2 regions of the Thalassolituus oleivorans MIL-1 genome follow, and region 1 is predicted to be linked to the other one. Evidence: predicted binding sites of a transcription regulator. Region 1 holds the regulator's gene; the other holds the start of a gene.

Region 1 (3,423 bases):
TTCAGATGCCGGTTTAGCTAAATGGTGTAAACGTTCAATAATGGCAGGATCAGCATCTGCTGGTGCTGCACCAGAACGCACACTTTCAAACATTTCGTTTACGGAATCGAGTGCTTGCAGCACGACATCCATTAAATCAGGATTAACGCGACGGTGACCATTACGTAAAGTATCAAACACGTTTTCTGCAGCGTGACAGCAGTCCACCAGCGGATTTAATTGTAAAAAACCTGCGCCGCCTTTAACCGTATGGAAGCCCCTGAAAATAGCATTCAGAAGATCTTTATCATCTGGGCGTTGTTCGAGGTCAACGAGTTGTTCTGAGAGCAATTCTAGAATCTCACCCGCCTCAACGAGAAAATCCTGGAGGATTTCTTCATCTGCATCGAAACTCATCCGTTTGCTCCTTTAAAAACCAAGACTGGACAATAGGTCATCAACATCATCCTGGCTGTTAACTACGTCGTCACTGGATTTATTAATTTGAGGACCTTCCGCACGGATGTTGGCACCTTCGTCGGAAGTTTCTGCTATGTCATTGAGATCATGTTTAATACCTGTGATCTCATCCACTTGCCCGGCCATTAACACTAGGCTCACTAGCCGATCTTCTACATCTTTTATCAGGGCCGTCACCTTATGTATCACTTGTCCGGTGAGATCCTGAAAATCTTGAGCTAAGACAATTTCGGAAAAGTGTCCCTGAATTTGCCGCGATTTATCGGCACTTTCACCCAAAAATTCATTCACTTCTTTGCTTAACGCTCGAAACTCTGCAGGTGTTAATTCTTTATTTAAAAAGCGCTGCCATTGTTCCGATAATGTTTTTGCCCGATCATGAATATCGGAGGCTAAAGGCATCCCTGCATCAACCAAATCCATGGTTCGATTAGCTGATTTATCCGTCATTTCTAATACATACGCGAGTTTATCGGTTGTATTTTCAATGTCAGAGCCAGCACCAACGGAATCGACATTAAGGTTTTTAATAGCCTCATGCAGTGCCCGCGTTAGGCGGCCGATCTCGTTATACAAAGTGCGGTCACGAACCTCATTGAGGTTGTTCACTAGCGCTACGGCTTTACTGATATCACCCTGCTCTAATTGCAGCAGCATGTTCTCAGCTAGCTCTCTGATTTCTGAGCCGACTTTACTGTTAGCAGCTTTCAGGCTTATGTCACCCATTGACCAACCTTCTTATTTAGCCTTCGACTCGTTCGAAAATCTTATCGATTTTCTCCTTCAGAACTGCCGCAGTAAAAGGCTTAACTACATAGCCGTTTACTCCTGCCTGAGCAGCTGCAACAATCTGATCGCGTTTCGCTTCTGCGGTAACCATAAGAACCGGAAGGCTCTTAAGACGGTCGTCTGCACGAACATGCTTCAACAGGTCGAGACCCGTCATGCCCGGCATATTCCAGTCAGTTACTAGAAAGTCAAAATCGCCATTCTGTAACATGGGGAGCGCTGTCGTACCGTCGTCAGCTTCTTGCGTGTTGGTAAAGCCCAAATCGCGAAGAAGGTTTTTAACGATACGTCTCATCGTAGAGAAGTCATCAACGATGAGTATTTTCATATTTTTGTCCAAAACGACCTCCAATAATCGACTTTAATATTCCCAGTCGTTCCTAAAACTTAGTGTAGACCTAGTTACCGCTTTATCCAGAAACACGACATACGGAATGCAATATTTATTAGCGAGTAAGCCAATCGCCCAAGCGTGAACGCAAACGATGGGTCGCTTGGCTGTGTAATTGACTGACACGAGACTCGCTGACGCCCAGCACAGCGCCGATTTCCTTGAGGTTGAGCTCTTCGTCGTAGTACAGGGCTAGAATCAGCTGTTCGCGTTCAGGAAGCCCTTTGATGGCTTCTGCGAGCTGAGTTTGGAAGGCATCTCGCTCGATACCTGCAAATGGATTGGGCGCAGTTTCGTTAAAAACTTCAAAGCCGTTCTCACTTTTCTCGGCGACTTCTTCATAACTAAACAGCCGGCAGCCAGCGCTATCGCGTAAAATGCCATGATATTCATCTTGGCTAATACCAAGAAATGCAGCAACTTCACTGTCGTCGGCATCACGACCTTTCTCACTTTCTATCTGCTTAATTGCATCGGTAATTCGCCTAGCATTGCGATGCACGGAACGCGGAGCCCAGTCGCCACGACGAATTTCATCCAGCATAGCGCCACGAATACGAATACCGGCATAGGTTTCAAAACTTGCGCCTTTACCGCCATCGTACTTACGTGATGCTTCTAACAAACCTATCATGCCGGCTTGAATAAGATCGTCCACCTGTACGCTATCGGGTAAACGTCCCATCATGTGATGGGCAATACGCTTTACCAGTCCTGCGTGTTCGCGAACCAACTGATCGAAATTGTTTTTTTGAACGTCAGAGTACACCAGACAACTACCCGCAGACATTGATTAGGCCTCAACTTCCTGAAGCAGCCGGTCGACAAAAAACTCTAAATGCCCACGCGGCGAAGACGGCAGCGGCCAAGCATCGACTTTTTTGGCGAGAGCTCTAAATGCTGTTGAAGCTTTAGAGCGAGGATACACATCGACGACCGCCTTTTGGCGCTGTACGGCACGACGTACGGCATCATCCATAGGGATAGCACCGACGTACTGCATGGCAACCTCTAAAAAACGATCAGTCACTTTGGTCAGTTTTTGGAATAGCGCTTGCCCTTCTTGCGGCGTGCGCACCATATTTGCCACCATACGGAAGCGAAATACACCGTAGTCACGATTTAATAATTTAATTTGTGCATAAGCATCGGTAATAGAAGTCGGTTCATCGGTTACCACAACCAGTACTTCTTGCGCTGCGCGCACAAAACTCATCACAGAATCAGAAATACCCGCAGCGGTATCAACGATTAATACGTCGATATCATCACCAATATCACTGAATGCTTGAATTAAACCAGCGTGTTCCATCGCATTTAATTGCGACAATTTCTGCGTCCCCGAGGAAGCAGGAACAATACGAATTCCTGCCGGGCCTTTAACCATCACTTCCCGTAAATCGCATTCACCTTGCAGTACATTTTCAATCGTTTTATTGGACGATATCCCCAATAAAATATCGATATTCGCCAAACCTAAATCGGCGTCGAGTACAACAACGCGTCGTCCCATTTCGGCCAACGCAATTGCGAGGTTAACGGAGACGTTGCTTTTACCCACACCGCCCTTACCACCAGTAACAGCGATCACTTGAACCGGGTGCCTTGCCATCGTGTTTTATACTCCGTGTTGAAAGCTGGTTTGCTGCGTTGCCATATTTAAGGCTTCGGCCGCCTGCCAACGAGTTCTGGCCATGCGGGCCATTTGCTCTGCTAAGTTCACCAATCGCATCGCATCTGGATAATGCAAATCATCCGGAATGTGCGGGCCATCTGTAACGAGC
Region 2 (3,423 bases), 1.4 Mb from region 1:
TTTCCATATGCAACGGGAACGCGAGGGTATGTGCGTAGGTGATAGGCAATAAATTGGAGTTATCGTCGAAACCACAAACGCGGGCATAGGCAGAAACGCGGGCTTGGTTGGTGCGAACATTGTTTTGCACAGCTTCGACTTTGGGTAAATCGGCTTTGCCATTCTTGGTCACTTTCTGGATAACACAACGAGCGTACTGACTCAGGTTGCCAGGAGTCGCATTAAATTGCATGTGCGTAGCTTGATTCATAGTGAACAGTCCTTGGGGCGATACAGGCCAAGTTATAACAAGGCAAACAGTTTACAATGAACTTGTCTCTGGCCTCATTGGCGCTTAGCCTATGTCGTTTGCGTCACTTTGGTCAATAAGGCTTGCAGCCTTTGCGCTATGTGGCAGAATTCCACCAATACTCGCAAGGAATATCAATAACTTATGTCTGGCGGAATGGCAGAATTAAGAGACTCAGGCATTATGATTCAGTTAGCTCACCAAGCGATGCTGAAGATGGGCTTAGATGTTTCTGAAGTGTGTAAACGACTGGGGATAACTCCAGAGTTGCTGACTGACCGCAATTTGCGTACCCCGCATGAAGCTCAGGGCTTGTTCTGGAGCGTTATGGAGGAGGTTAGCCAAGATCCAAACATTGGTTTGCATCTCGGTGAAAATATGCCGGTTTATAAAGGTCAGGTGTTGCAGTATCTGTTTCTTTCTAGCCCTACGTTTGGCGACGGGCTTGCTCGTGCATTCAATTATCAACGTCTACTGAGTGACGCCTCGCAAGCCAGTGTGGAAGTTCACGACGGTTTGGCATGTATCGTTGTCGACAGTGTGAGCGAATTGTTGGGTTCATTACGTCACTTGAACGAGTGTATGGTGCTTGGTTTGATAGGATTCTTCCGTTATGTGACGGATGGTGCATTTCGTCCTTCGGCGATCGATTTTTCCCATTCTGCGCCTACTGATACTAGCGAATACGAACGTATATTTGGTTGCCCTGTACGTTTTTCAGAGCCAGAAACACGCATCCACTTTGACATTCAATTACTCGATTTACCGTCATTGCATGCTGAACCAGAGTTATTGCAGCTGCATGAAAAGCTTGCCAGTGAACATGTGGCCAAGCTCGAGCGGCAAGATGTGGTCACTCGGGTGTACAAAGTATTTGGTGAGGTATTAGAAACCGGCCAAGTAAATTTAGAAGACGTAGCATCAAGGTTGAATATTAAATCGCGAACGCTACGCACTCGCTTGGCTGAAGCTGGCACTAACTTCAACCAATTGTTGGCTGACTATCGTTGTAACTTGGCAAAGAAACTGTTGTCGGGAACGGATGAGAGTATCGACGAAATCGTTTATCTCACGGGCTTTTCGGAACCCAGCACATTTTATCGGGCGTTTAAGCGCTGGACCAATCAAACTCCTGTCGAATATCGCAATAGCCGCCGCTGATCGGGTTGGCGGTTATTGCCTTTAATTGGCTTATGTCGTCTAGCTCTGCCTTATTATTGAATTTTATTCACTGAAGTGTTCAAAAAATGAACTGGTAGTTCGTAGTGTCTGAGTTCATTGTGGTGACCTACCCAATGGAAAATTCGCAGGTTGACGTTATGAATAGCTCAAATCAGAACTCGCTCATTAATCCTTTAGTTGATCATGAACTCGCGTTACGAGACTACACGCAATGGCGCAAGTCGTTAGTTGAAGAGGAGATCATGACCCTAGAAGCGACACTTCAGCTAACGGAGCAAGCGTTGACCGCCGCATACCGAACCTTGTTGGTCATGCGCTACCGTCAATTCAATTCGCAGCAATTGTTAGATGCTATTGACGAGCAAGCGATTACTTGGTCGGTCGAATTGCCCCATGAGTATCAACAAGGCGCAATTTGTTACTAGTTGAAGTTGCATAGGCCACTGAATTTACATCAAGTGGCCTTTTTGAATAATTTTTGCTCAAGTTTTGCATTTTCTGGTCGATAGACTAACCACAATGCAAGGCCCGGGAGATACCCATGAGCATACAGTTTAATAATTCACTAAATTCCTATCATTCTCTAACGTCAGGCCATAAGTATTCCGGGCATTCTGCGGATGGCGCTGCGCGTAAATCTACAACAGAAACGAGCACTGATTCGACAGAAGCTACACAAGCGACTGCGAAAGCGGCTCCAACCGTTGTGCAAGGTCCAAAACAGAGTGCGCAAGATACCGCTGCTAATATTTTGGCTCACGTCACGGCAGGTATTGAGTCATTACGTGACCAAGGGGCTGGCGAAGAGCGTATTCAACAGCGTATTGATGCGGCCCGATCTGGAATATCCAAAGGCTATGCTGATGCCGAGGATATGCTTGATAGCATGGGGTTGCTCGATGACGAGATGAAAGCGCAAATTACCGCGAGTCGTAAACTGGTCGATGACGGTCTTGATGCCTTGGCGAATCCAGACCAATCGGCACCTGCAGATGTCGCCGCCACTACTGAGACCGATTCTGTTCTTACTAATCAGGCAGTTACATCTGAACGCAGTGTAAGAGGTAGTTCAAATACCTTGTCGATGCAGGTTGTTACGCGAGATGGCGATAAAGTCACGGTTAATTTCAAACATCAGCAAGGCCAATTTAGTGTAAGCAATGGCTCGAATAGTTTGTCCGGCTCTACGTTTTCACAAAACTTCGAATTAGAAGTCGAAGGCTCGTTAGATCAAGGTGAATTAGATGCGCTTTCTGCCTTGTTTGATGATGTTAAATCGCTAAGTGATAAGTTTTTTGGTGGCGACCTCGGCGCAGCATTAGGAGAGGCGATGAATTTAGGCTTCGATGGCAATGAGCTTGCGTCGATGAGCTTAGATCTACGTCAGCGCTCATTTTCGTCAGTCAGTCGTGCTTATGCGGCTGGAGCTCCTTCATTACCAACGCCGAAATTGGATTCGCTGCAATCGCCGTTAGCGCAATATGTCGACGAGTATATCAAAGCGTTAGATAAAGCGAGCCCTCTGGCAGAGCCACGCACAACACTGCAAGACATGATGCAGCAATGGTTACCGGAAAAACCGGATTACCATATATTGCAAAGCTTTAATGAAGGCCTAAATCGCCTACTCTGATTAAGCTTTACCTAATAGTCAGCCCCTTTGCGCAGCGGTATACTCGTACCAGTTGTGGAGGGGTTTAATGACATTTGTATTATTCGGTACTGATGGATGCCATCTGTGTGATATTGCTGCTCAATTGGTGGTCGTTGCCGCAGAAGGTATAGAAGTAACTATCTATCAGGAAGATATTGCCGAGTCAGACCTTCTTGTTGAGCGCTACGGCACAAGAATCCCCGTCATTTTGAACGAACTCACCGAACAAGAATTAAACTGGCCGTTCTCTGCAGAACAGGCTCGTGAATTTTTGCTCAACAATAACAAGAGGAACTGA

The links. Region 1 encodes FliA, which starts transcription of late flagellar genes. Its sites were predicted from a motif close to CTAAAGTTNNNNNNNNNNCNGCCGATA; they were not measured.
Region 2: a site for FliA is predicted at 1,953-1,979, ahead of TOL_RS05440 (DUF5610 domain-containing protein). Genes of this name have one in related genera too.

The regions. Positions count from the first base shown of each region.
Region 1 is NC_020888.1:2,615,314-2,618,736, forward strand. Features, by position in the region: gene TOL_RS12005 (chemotaxis protein CheA) at 1-396, opposite strand, end outside; gene TOL_RS12010 (protein phosphatase CheZ) at 409-1,185, opposite strand; gene cheY (chemotaxis response regulator CheY) at 1,202-1,576, opposite strand; gene TOL_RS12020 (RNA polymerase sigma factor FliA) at 1,695-2,429, opposite strand; gene TOL_RS12025 (MinD/ParA family protein) at 2,433-3,251, opposite strand; gene flhF (flagellar biosynthesis GTPase FlhF) at 3,258-3,423, opposite strand, start outside.
Region 2 is NC_020888.1:1,199,805-1,203,227, forward strand. Features, by position in the region: gene TOL_RS05425 (MaoC family dehydratase) at 1-250, opposite strand, end outside; gene TOL_RS05430 (AraC family transcriptional regulator) at 434-1,450, shown strand; gene TOL_RS05435 (hypothetical protein) at 1,555-1,896, shown strand; gene TOL_RS05440 (DUF5610 domain-containing protein) at 2,013-3,104, shown strand; gene TOL_RS05445 (glutaredoxin family protein) at 3,172-3,423, shown strand.